Sandaracinus amylolyticus: one gene and its partner. The protein of the gene in region 1 interacts with the protein of each later gene in a pairwise test. Links are inferred from orthologs where the notes say so. Each region holds a gene or a part of one and is shown on either strand. Other genes may lie near its edges.

Evidence for each region. The genes of interacting proteins can lie anywhere in the genome.
Region 2: the proteins of DB32_RS11860 (region 1) and DB32_RS41645 interact in binary tests that used the Escherichia coli proteins (3 or more experiments, as listed by UniProt). The link is inferred for Sandaracinus amylolyticus from one-to-one orthologs.

Annotation. Positions count from the first base shown.
Region 1 is NZ_CP011125.1:2,834,228-2,841,691, forward strand. What follows is about bases 2,700-5,487. They hold DB32_RS11860 (protein-disulfide reductase DsbD family protein), read right to left. Parts: upstream 4,828-5,487; coding sequence 3,571-4,827; downstream 2,700-3,570. Other genes in these bases: DB32_RS11850 (hypothetical protein), read right to left, coding at 2,700-2,716; DB32_RS11855 (AAA family ATPase), read right to left, coding at 2,813-3,283; DB32_RS11865 (HzsA-related protein), read left to right, coding at 5,092-5,487. Also shown: DB32_RS11835 (alpha/beta fold hydrolase), read left to right, coding at 1-258; DB32_RS11840 (helix-turn-helix domain-containing protein), read right to left, coding at 270-1,133; DB32_RS11845 (DUF6223 family protein), read left to right, coding at 1,146-1,667; more of DB32_RS11850, read right to left, coding at 1,922-2,699; more of DB32_RS11865, read left to right, coding at 5,488-7,371; DB32_RS11870 (HEAT repeat domain-containing protein), read left to right, coding at 7,399-7,464. UniProt on the Escherichia coli protein: Required to facilitate the formation of correct disulfide bonds in some periplasmic proteins and for the assembly of the periplasmic c-type cytochromes.
Region 2 is NZ_CP011125.1:9,829,155-9,833,452, forward strand. What follows is about bases 1-3,000. They hold DB32_RS41645 (TlpA family protein disulfide reductase), read right to left. Parts: upstream 1,783-3,000; coding sequence 1,219-1,782; downstream 1-1,218. Other genes in these bases: DB32_RS41635 (hypothetical protein), read left to right, coding at 1-252; DB32_RS41640 (Fic family protein), read right to left, coding at 259-1,110; DB32_RS41650 (sensor histidine kinase), read right to left, coding at 1,779-3,000. Outside these bases: more of DB32_RS41650, read right to left, coding at 3,001-3,362; DB32_RS41655 (hypothetical protein), read right to left, coding at 3,359-4,000; DB32_RS41660 (BamA/TamA family outer membrane protein), read right to left, coding at 3,997-4,298. UniProt on the Escherichia coli protein: Involved in disulfide bond formation. Catalyzes a late, reductive step in the assembly of periplasmic c-type cytochromes, probably the reduction of disulfide bonds of the apocytochrome c to allow covalent linkage with the heme.

The DNA of each region.
Region 1 (7,464 bases):
AACAGCGCGCGCTTCTTCCTGCACGAGCTGCGCGGCACGACGCGCTTCGTCCCCGACGTCGCCGCGCTGCGCGCGTCGGAGGCGCGCATCGTCGTCGGCATCGGCGAGACGTCGCGCCACCTGCTGACGTACCGAACGTCCGTCGCGCTCGCGGAGCGCCTCGGCGTGCAGCCCGTCGAGTTCCCCGGCGATCACGGCGGCTTCATGGGCGAGCCGGGGAAGTTCGCGGACGCGATCCGCAACGTGCTCGCCGGCTGAGACCGGCGAGCTCACACGCTCGATCGCGCGCTCCGCGGGCTCTCCCACTCGGGCAGCCGCACGTGATGGTTCGTGGCGTCGAGGTCGCGCACCCGCGCGAACTCGCTCGGGGAGAGCCCGCAGAACTCCACGAAGTCCCGGATGAGGTGCGCCTGATCGAAGTAGCCCGACGCGACCGCCACGCGCGACCAGCTCGGCGCGTGCGCGCGTCGCGTCGCGTCGAGCACGCGCTGGAACCGACGCAGCCGCGCGAACTTCTTGGGCGTGACGCCGACCTGCGCGGTGAACACCTCGATCAGTCGGCGCCGGCTCAAGCCGACCTGCGCGGAGAGCGCGCCGATGTTCGCGTCGCCGCGCTCGAGCGCGCGGAGCGCCACCGCGACCGCGCCGTGGCCCGGCCGCGCGCGCTCGAGCCGCTGTACCAGCGCGGCTTCGAGGATGCGGAACCGATCGCGCACGGTCCTCGCGCCGCACAGCCGCTCGCGCAGCTCGATCGCCGACGCGCCCCACAGCGCGTCGAGATCGACGTGTCGGTCGGCGAGCTCCCCGAGCGCGGCCCCGAAGAAGGGCCACGCGCCGCCGGGCCGGAAGTGGATCCCGACCGCCGACGTGTGCTCGCGCCCTTCGGCGAGGAACGGGCGACCGTGCGCGCCCGAGACCACCGCGCCCGAGAAGCGACGGCACACGTCGGAGCCGGCGTCGTAGATGCGGCGCTCGTCCTCGTCGAGATGGATGACGAGCGAGAGCGTGCCGCTCGGCAGGATGCTCCCGCGCCCCGAGGACGGCGCGTCGGGGAGCGCCCAGAAGTACTCCACGAGCGGCGCGAGCGGCCCCACCGGCGTGTGGATCTCGTACGGCTTGGGCGCGCCGCGCATCGCACCGAGCCATTGGGCCCGCTCGCCCGAGGCCGCAACGCGCGGGGTTCAAATCCATCCAATCCGCGCGCCGCTGCGGGCGGTACGTCGGTGCGCATGCAGACCCTCCACCGTCCGGCTCCGACGAGCCGGGTTTTGGTCCTCGTGCGCGCCGCGCTCGTCTCCGCCGCGCTCCTCGCGTGGCATGCGGCGCCTGCCGCGGCACAGGCTGCCGCGGGCGTGATCGCGACCGGCTCCGGGCGCGCCGGCGCGACGGTCGCCGCGCTGATCGCGCTCGCGTCGGTGATCACCGGCGGGTGGGCGACGGCGCGCGCCCACGGGCGGCTCGCGCGCGGCCACGCACGCGACGGAGCGATCGTCGCGCTCGTGCTCGCGGTGATCGGGATGGCGCTCGCGGCGCTGCACCTGGCCACCTCGACGGGCGCGGTCGGCACCGGCAATGGGCGTGGCGGCGCGATCGTCGGCGTGGTGCTCGGGGTGATCGGCCTCGCGCTCGGGCAGCGCGCGCTCGCCCGCTCTGTCCGCACCGGGTGACCCTGAGCTGGGGGCGCGCCGCCAGACGAAATCGTCAGAAAGGTCGGTGTCGGCACCCTCCGCCAGACGAAATCGTCAGAAAGGTCGGTGTCGACACCCTCCGCCAGACGAAATCGTCAGAAAGGTCGGTGTCGACACCCTCCGCCAGACGAAATCGTCAGAAAGGTCGGTGTCGACACCCTCCGCCAGACGAAATCGTCAGAAAGGTCGGTGTCGACACCCTCCGCCAGACGAACTCGTCAGAAAGGTCGGTGTCAGCCGCTCGGCTGCTCTCCGCCGCTCGGCGCGCGCCGCTGCGGGGCGGCGCGCACGCTGAAGAGCGAGGGGAAGAGCTCGTCGGGCTTGCTGTTCCGGTACATCGCGATGCCGAAGAGCCGGATCGGCTCGTAGGTCGTCGCCAGCACCCCGTACGAGCGGTTCACCGCGTCGGCCCAGGTGTGGTCGGTCGAAACGCCGAGCGCCGAGACGACGCGCGCCGCGAGCGAGCGGGCGCGGTCGACGTCGCCGGCGCGGTAGCGCAGCGTGTCGGCGGCGAGCGCGTCGGCGTGGGCGTCGTAGAGGGTCGCGAGCCGGCCGAGGTCGCTCGCGAGGTCGAGGTAGCCGACCCCGCTCACGATCGCGGCGAGCTCGCGCATCGCGGTCTCGTCGTCGGCGAGCACGTAGGTGACGACGCGGATCATCGTGGTCTTCAGCGCGGTGGCGTCGGCGACGAGCGCGGTGGGCAGCATCGCGTCGGGCGTGGTCGCGTCCTTGGTCTCGCGCTGCACCGCCGCGTGCCAGAGCGCCCAGGCCGCGGGCCCGAGGCGGTCGACGAGCTCGGCGGGCAGCTCCTTCTCGACGTGGCGGAAGCGCTGGCGCATCGGCGGCTCGGCGATGCGGCGCGCGATGCCGAGGGCGAGCACCGCGACCTCGCGGAGGTCGAGGCGCGGCGCGACGTCGACGGTCTCGCCAAGCGCGCGCCGGGCTGATGCGAGCGAAGCGAACGCGCCTTCGCCGAGCTTCGCGTCGTACTGGATGGAGTCGTCAGGGGTCTTCTTGCGGGTGGCCATGCGCGGACGCTCTCACCGCCGGTCGCGTGCGCGCTAGCCCCGCACGAGGATGTCGCGCGCAGCGGCTCGTGCGGGCAGCCGCAGGTGATCTGGCCGTCACGAGCGGTCGCGGAGGTGCTTCCAGTAGCGTTCGGGCGACGAGAGCACGCCGCTCGTGATCTCGTAGTGCGACGTGTCCTCGAGCCGGACGTCGCGCAGCGAGCCACCGTCGAAGCTCACGATCTGCGCGCCGGGGAACGTCATCAGGATCGGCGAGTGCGTCGCGATCAGGAGCTGCGTCGAGCCGTCTTCGACGAGGTCCCACATGCGCGCGAGCAGCGCGAGCTGCCGCTGCGGCGAGAGCGCCGACTCGGGCTCGTCCATCAGGTAGAGCCCGCCTCCGAGGCGGCTCGTCAGCATCGCGAGGAACGCCTCGCCGTGCGAGCGTCGCAGCAGCGTCTTGCCGCCGTAGCTCGCGTACGGATCGCCCCGGAAGTCGGGATCGTCCTCGCGCGCTTCGAGCAGCTCGGCGAAGTGCGCGACGTGCTCGGCGCGGAAGAAATAGAGATCGCGCGGCGAGCGCGTCATCGAAGGGACGAGCGCGGTCGCGAGCAGCGCACCGTCGTCGGGCGCGTGCTCGTCGGCGAGCTCGGTGCGACCGCCCCCCGCCACCGGCAGTCGCAGGAGCGCCGCGATCGCTTCGAGCAGCGTGCTCTTGCCCGAGCCGTTCTCTCCGACGAAGAACGTCACAGGCGCGCGCAGCTCGAGGTCGAGCGCTGGCACGAAGGGGAGGTCGAAGGGAAACGCGTCCCAGCCGGGAACGCGATCCGGTCGGATGCGAACGCGTCGGAGATACGGCGCGAACGCGGCGCCGCTCACTGCACCTGCTGCATCAGCGACAGGAACTCCTCGGCCTCGACGAACTGCGTCACGCGGTGCACCTCGCGGCCGTCGCTCGCGTGCAGCACGACGAGCGGCAGACCGCGCTGCGCGTACTGGCGCAGCAGCGCGCGCTTCTCGGGCGTGTCCTGGCCGGGCGAGAGGTCGACGTGCACCGCGACGAAGCGCGAGCCCTCCTCGACGACGCGCGGATCGGTGAACGTGTTGCGCTCGAGCTCGCCGCACGCCTGGCACCACGACGCGCCGAAGTCGACGATGTACGGGCGACCCTGATCGCGCGCTTCCGCGACCGCCGCCTGGAAGTCCTCGCGCCACGTCAGGCCCTCGCCGCCGGTGCCGCTCAGCGTCGGCGTCAGCACCCACGCGAGCGTCGCGAACGAGCCCACCGTCGTCAGCACGATGCCGAGCGCCTTGCGCCCGCGCACCGCGTTGCTCGGCTCGTGGAAGTCGAGGTGCACCGCGCCCACCGCCAGCCCGATCGCCGCCACGCCGAGCGCGATCGCCAGCACCAGCCACGAGCGCTCGAACGCGTCCATCAGCCCGGGGATCAGGTCCTTGATCCAGTAGAGCGCCATCACGCAGAGCACGATGCCGAAGACGCTCTTGACCATCTCCATCCACCGGCCGCTCTTCGGGAGCGACACCGCGAAGGTGCCGACCACCCAGAACAGCGTGCCGAGGCCGAGCGCGTAGACGAACATCGCGCCCGCGCCGATCCCGACGTTTCCGGTGTTGCCGATCCACGCGAGCAGCGCGAGCAGCGCGGGACCGGTGCACGGCGTCGCGATCAGCGCCATCGCGAAGCCGAGCGCGAACGCGCCCTTCATGCCGATGCCGCCGACACCCGCGAGCCTGTTCTGCAGCGCGGGCGGCAGGTTGAGCTCGTAGAGGCCAAACATCGCGAGCGCGAGCGCCACGAAGAGCACCGCGAACCCGATCAGCACGACGGGGTAGTTCAGCCACTCGCCGAAGAAGCCGCCCGAGACCGCGCTGAACACGCCGAGCGGCGTCATCAGCGCGCACATGCCGAGCACGTACGACGTCGAGAGCATCGCGCCCTCGACCTTCGTCTTCGCTTGGCGGGCGCCGAACACCGAGACGGTGATCGCGATCATCGGGTACACGCACGGCGTGAGCGCCGTGCCGAGGCCGACCACGTAGATGAGGGGAAGGGCGACGAGCCAGTTCCCCGAGCTCAGCGCGGCCTCGAACTCCGCGGCGACGTCGAACATCGCGCCGAGTATAGGGAACCCGGTCGTCCTCACCAGGACGTGATGCGAGACCACACGGGGGCTCGCGACCCCGACCTCCGCCCCCGCGGGGTCGCCGCCCCACGTGTCGCCCACTCTCCGTCGAGGTCGGGATCACGAGCGAGCATCGGTACTTACGCGATGCGTGGCGCCGTGGATCGAGCGTTGCACATTGCCCCGCCCGACGACGGCCGACCCCGGGCGGGGCGGCGCTCCCAGAAGGACCGGCGGCACATGGAGGCGGGCATGCGGAACGGGTGGTGGTCGCGCGCGGGGACGCTCTGCAGCGCGATGGTGCTCAGCGGCGTGCTCGTCGCGCTGACGGGCTGCGGCGGGGGCGGCGGCGACAGCGCGCTCCCCGGCGTCCAAGCCCTGGTCTTCGTGCAGCGCGCGTACGAGCGCGACGACCTCTCGCACGACGTCGCGAGCGGCTCGGGCCAGGTCATCGACTACCAGCGCTACACGCCGGGCGGCGCGGTGATGGTGCTCGAGCCTCCGACGCCCGACGGCACGCTGCGCAACCTGACCGAGGGCTTCGAGGGCGTCGACGTCAACGGCCTCGACCTGTCGTTCGACGCGCGTCGCGTGGTCTTCTCGATGCGCCACGCGGACGACGACCACTACCACGTGTACGTGACGAACGTGGACGGCACCGGCGAGGTGCGTCAGCTGACGTTCGGCGACTGGGACGACATCCGCCCGATCTTCGTGCCCGGCGATCGCATCGCGTTCGTGACGAACGAGCCGTACACGGTGATGGGGACGCGCGCCGACGAGTACAACCACGGCCGCGCCGTCACGCAGATCGCGACGGTGTCGATCGACGGCGGCGACGCGGATCGCCGGCTCTGCGCGCACAACCTGTCGCACAGCGCGGATCCGTTCCTCGTCACCGACGGCGAGAACGCGGGGCAGATCGGGTTCTCGCGCTGGGAGCACCTCGGCCCCGTCAACGACGTGAAGCTGTTCCGCATGAACCCCGACTGCTCCGGCATGGAGGCGATCGCGGGCCAGTTCAACCGCGGCGCGGGGGACAACGCGGACTTCAACTCGCTGGTGCAGGCGACCGAGATCGCGCCCGGTCAGTACCTCGCGATCGGCACGAGCCGCAGCCGCACCATCCAGTCGGGCGCGGTGATCCGCATCGACGCGCGCGCTCGCGAGGGCCGCGACCCGCTGCGCATCGACGTGCAGCAGGCGACGTTCGAGAACCTCACGCCGCTGGTCCCGACCGAGAGCGAGAGCCCGCCGAGCGGTGTCGGTCGTTACCGCCACCCGCGCGCGATCGCGGGCTTCGAGGGCCAGGTGCTGGTGTCGTGGTCGGACGGCGACGTCAACGATCGCAACGAGCTCGCGGGCACCGCGCCGCAGTTCGGCATCTACCTCTACGACGTCGAGAGCGGCCGCCGCACGCTCGTGTACGACGACCCGGAGCTCTGGGACGTGTACGCGATGCCGGTGATGCCGCGCGAAGAGCCGGCCGTGATCCCGTCGACGGTGAGCGGTGCGTTCGAGCCCGCGCGTCCGGCGGTGATCGGCTCGATCGACGTCGCGGAGACCTCGCTCGGCGAGACCGTGCGCGGCGCGCAGTTCGGCGAGGGCGTGTCGCTCCACGACGCGCTGCTCGAGGCGACGCACGTGCGCATCATCGAGGGCTTCAGCTCGGAGATCGGCGCGGTCGGTCAGTTCGGCCTGACGATGCACGAGGGCGCGGCGATCCTCGGTGAGACGCCGGTCTACGAGGACGGCAGCTGGAGCGCCCAGGTGCCCGCGTACCTGCCGTACCACCTGCAGCCGATCGATCGCTTCGGCCTGGCGATCCGCAACCAGATGCTGTGGATCCAGGCGATGCCCGGCGAGTCGCGCCAGTGCGGTGGCTGCCACAGCTCGCGCGCCGGTGAGGTCATCCCGCGCATGGGCGCGACGACGGTCGCGCAGTCGGTCGGCCCGGATACGTCGACGTTCCGCCCGATCCCCGATCGCGTCGAGCTGCCCTGGGCGGGCGCGGCGAGCGTGCAGAACGTGCAGGACGTGCTCGATCGCAACTGCGTCGGCTGCCACGACGGCGGCGCGAGCGATCCCTTCGCCGGTCAGACGTACACGGTGAACGTCACGACGATGGAGGGCGAGATGATGACGTTCGAGATCCCGTATCTCGATCTGTCGAGCCGCCCGATCAGCACGTACTACGAGCGCGAGGTCGTGACCTATCCGGCGTCGTACGTGTCGCTGCTCTACCCGAGCGCGATGATGGGCGACTCGGTGGCGACGGGCATGGTCGCGCCCGAGTGGATCGTCCCCGGCGACGCGCGCGGCAGCCGCCTCGTCGAGGTGATGAACGCGGTGGACGAGGCCGGCGCGCGCGCGTGGAACGACGACGCGCACCCGCTGCACCCGGAGGACCAGGGCGTGACGGTGTCGCGCGAGGATCGCCTCGTGCTGATCCGCGCGGCGGACCTCGGCGGTCAGTACTACTCGCGCTGGAACGTGGACGGCGCGGGCAGCTGGGCGGGCACCGAGTACTGAGCTCGAAGCAGGAAGAAGAGGCACATCATGAAGACGATCATCAAGCTCTTCGTCCTCGCCGCGATGCTGGTGGGCCCCGTCGCGAGCGCCTCG
Region 2 (4,298 bases), 7.0 Mb from region 1 along the record:
GTCCCCGATCGCCTACCGCTCGGCGGCCGCGTGCTCTCGCTCTTGCGTCGCGGCAGCGCGAAGGTGCGCGGCCACGGCGAGCACCTGCCGCCCCACGGCCCGAAGGCGCGCTTCACGATCCTCCACGACGCGGGCGGCCGCGTCGCGATGGTGATCGACTTCGAGGGCGCGCCGCGCCTCACGCTCGTCGGTGATCGCGTCGAGCGCGCGCTGATCGACGTGCTGCCCGGCGGCGAGCGCGGGCCCGAGTAGGCCCGCTCAGCGCTTCTTCGCGCCCGCGGCCTTCTTGCGCGGCTTGGGCGCGGGCTCCTCGACCGGCGCGGGCGGCGCGATGGTCTCGAAGTAGCGGATCGCGCTCTCCATCGAGCTCATCAGCGCCTCGCGCACCACGGTCGCGAGCGCGTTGTCGTTCGTCTTGAGCGCGTCGTAGTAACGCTGGCGCTCGGTCGCGTGGATGATCGCGGGCGGGAACCCGTTCTGCAGCAGGATCAGGTTGCCGACGAGGCGCGCGACCTTCCCGCTGTGCTTGGGGAACGGGTAGATGTGCAGCAGCTGGAAGTGCGCCTTCGCCGCGAGCCGCACCGGGTGCGTGGTGCGCTTCGTCTCCGCGGCGTTCACCCACTGCGTGAACTGGCGCAGCTTGTAGCTGATCTTGTCGGGCGTCGCGATCTCGTGGAAGTACAGCCGGTGGATCGGCATGTCCTTCCGGTACGCCGGAGGCTTCTTGCCCTCGACCTCCTCGGGCGCGAGGCACACGTAGAGGTCCTTCAGCGTGTCGAGGTCGATCTTGAGCTTCTTGCGCGTCGCCATCTCGCGCACGAGGTCGACCGAGGCCTTGTTCTGTCGGATCTCGTCGAACGTCGGGACGAGCGACGCATCGGCGGGCGGCTGGCCCTGCAGCGCGGCGTGCAGCTCGGGGATCGAGTAGACGACGCCTTCGAGCGCGCTGTCGTGGTGGATCCACGAGAGGTCGAGCTTGAAGTTGTAGTCCTTGCGCGCGTCCTCGGGGGCCGCCGCGTAGAGGCGCTGCAGGACCACGAGACGCTCGTCGAGCTTCTGCGCCTGCTGCTGGAGGCGCGTGAATTCGGCCCCGGGGTTCTGCGACGACATGGCGTGGCTGCTCATCCAGGCTCGGAAAGACCCACGCGAACCAAAGGGCCCGCGGCCCGGCAAAGATACCAGCGGACCACAACCCGGGCAAGCCGACGAAATTGACGTTCAGGGGTTTTCCGCAAGCAATTCGCGGATATGCGCGTCGAGGTCGGACTCGTCGGGCACTCCGACCTCGACTCGGCGCACCACCCCGCGCCGGTCGATCAGCACCAGCGTGGGGAGCGACTCGACGCCGTACGCGGCCTGCATCTGATAGTGCTCGTCGTGGAGCGTGGGAAATCCCGAGCGAAGCGCGCGATGCGCGCGCTCGACGAACGTGCGCGTCTGGTTCGCTTCCACGTTCACGCCCAGCGTGACCAGCCCCGCGTCGGCGTGGGTCGCGGCGAGGCGCGACAGGATCGGGATCGACGCGCGGCACGGCGGGCACCAGCTCGCCCAGAAGTCCAGGATCACCGGGCGCCCGCGCAGCGACTCGAGCGACACCCGATCTTCGCTCTCCGCGCCCTCGCCTGCGACGATGCGCCCCTCGAGCGGCGGCGCGGGCTGCGACATCAAGGGGCTCTCGTGCGGGAACAGCGTCTGCGCGAGCCACGCGCCGAGCACCAGGAGCACGAAGCCGAAGCCGAGGGCGCGCAGGATCGTGCGCGTCGTGGGTCCACCGTCGCTCATCTCGTTCCTTCGCTGCTGCTGCTGCGCTCGAGCGGCAGGCGGATGCGGAACGCCGCGCCGCCCTCCTTCGCTTCGTCGCACGAGATCGTGCCGCCGTGCTCGAGCACGACCTTCTTCACGATCGCGAGGCCCAGGCCGGTGCCCTCCTCGCGCGTCGTGTAGTACGGGTCGAACACTCGCTCGCGCGCGCCCGGCGGCACCCCGGGGCCGTCGTCGCGCACCTCGAGGAGCGCGTCGTCGCCCTCGCGTCGCGCCGCGACGATCACCGCGCTCCCCGGGCCGCCGCGCGCGCGGCTCGAGACCGTCGCCTGCACCGCGTTGCGCACCAGGTTGTCGAGGCAGCGTCGCAGCATCTGGGCATCGATCACGACGGGGAGCGGCACGTCGGGATCGATGTCGAGCCGCACGCTCGGGATCGGGAGCCCCGGGCGCGGGGCCTCGCCTTCCGACGCCATCGCCGCGGCGTCGACGCCCTTCGCGAAGTCGCGCGCCAGCGCGCGCAGATCCGCGGGCGCGAGCTCCGGCGTGGGCAGTCGCGCGAACTCGCCGAACTCCTTCACCAGGCGGCGCAGCGTCGTGATCTCTTCCTCGACGATGTCGCGCACGTCGTCGAGGGTGCGGCGATAACGCGCGTCCTCGCCGCGGTAGCTCTGGTGGAGCTGCTGCACCGCGAGCTGGATCGGCGTCAGCGGGTTCTTGATCTCGTGGGCGAGGCGGCGCGCCATCTCCTGCCACGCGCCGACGCGCTGCAGGTACTCGATGCGATCGCGCGAGGTGCGGATGTCGCGGACCATCGCGTTGAACGCGCGGGTGAGCTCGCCGACCTCGTCGGCCTCGTCGGTCGGGACCTCGACGGTGAGATCACCGCCGCCGACCCGCTGGGTCGCGTCCGCGAGCACCACGATGCGCCGGGTGACGCGCCGCGAGACCACGATGCCGATCGCGAGCGCCACCACCGCGACGCTCAGCAAGAGCGCGATGTAGACCGCGAGGTAGAAGCCCGCGACGTACGACGTGCTCGCCTCGAGGTGGCGGAACACCTCCACGACCTCGCCCGCGCGCTGGTACGCGAGGAACGGCTCGTTCGGGGCGGCGACCGTCACCCGCACCGTCACGTGCTGCAGCGCGGGATCCGCCGTGCGCTCGAAGTCGCGCTCGAGCAGGAGGTGGCGGTAGTGATCGGGGTCGAGATCGCGAGCCGATGCCGCGAGCACCGCACCGTCGTCGTCGACGATCTCGATCGCCGCGAGGTGCTCGTGGCGCGCCAGCGCGGCGTCGAGCACGTCGCGCGCGACGTTCGCGTCCTCCGCGCGCAGCGCGTCGACGAGGCGATAGTCGTACGCCACCGCGTCGGCGCTGCGCTCGGCATCGGCGCGCATCGCGACGAGGTACTCGTGGTAGGTCTCGAGGCTCGCCTCGAGCTGGCGCCGCACCCGCGGGTTCACCCCGACGCGATACGACTCCGCGAGCACGCCGCGCCCCAGCACCAGCGCGCCGATCAGCGGCACGAACGCGACCGCGGCGATCACCGCGAGCACGCGTCGCTCGAACCGGCCGAGCCGCAGCGGGCTCTTGGTCATGGCACCCGCACCTCGGCGGCCGAGCGATAGCGGATCGTGCGCTCCGCCTCGCCGATGCGGCGGTTCACGAAGAGCGACACGAACGAGCCGAAGAACGCGTCGCCCTCGACCCCTGCGCCGTCGGGGCGCGCGAGCCAGCGGCGGATGCGGTGCACGGTGTCCGGCGAGAGCGGGTTCAGCTCGACGATCGCCGCGAGCCACACGCTCTGCCCGCGCGACGGAGCCCAGTCGCGCGCGCGGCCGACGCGCAGCGCGCGCAGATCGAGGCACGCGTCGATCACCTGCTCGACGCTCCGCATCGTCTCGCTGCGATCCGACGACTCGGTCTGGATCTGCACGCGATAGGTGAGGCCCCACGGGTCGTGGGTGATGCGGCAAGAGCGCACGCCGATCGCGATCGGTGTCGTGCTCTCGCCCTGGAACGCGTAGACGCGCGTCACCAGCGTCTGGGGCAGCCCGCTCGACAACCGGCGGCGCAGCGCGGCGTCCGCGAGATCGCTCGCCTCGGCGTCGACGTGCGCGGCGCCGGCCTCGAAGCGCACCGGCATCGCACGGCGCGCGATCGACTCGTCCTGCGCGTGCACCAGCGAGGGCGCGAGCAGCAGCATCGCGAGCGCGATGAGGGCGCGCGCGATCACAGCGAGACGAACCCCACGAGCGTCGAGAACGCGAGCTGGAACACGCCGACCGAGGTGTCGAGACGGATGCCGACGTCGAACGTGAGATCGATCGGGACGCTGATCGGGTAGCCCGGGATCGGGCGGGTGAACATGTCGGTGTCGGCGAGCGCGTAGAGGCCGACGTCGACGAAGCCGAAGAGCGCGCGCACCGCGTCGTTGGGGCGGACGATCAGGAACGTGTACTCGACGTCGACGCGCGCCCCGAGCTGCGCGAACCGGAGCTCGGCGATCGCGGTGCCCAGCAGGTTCGGCGGCG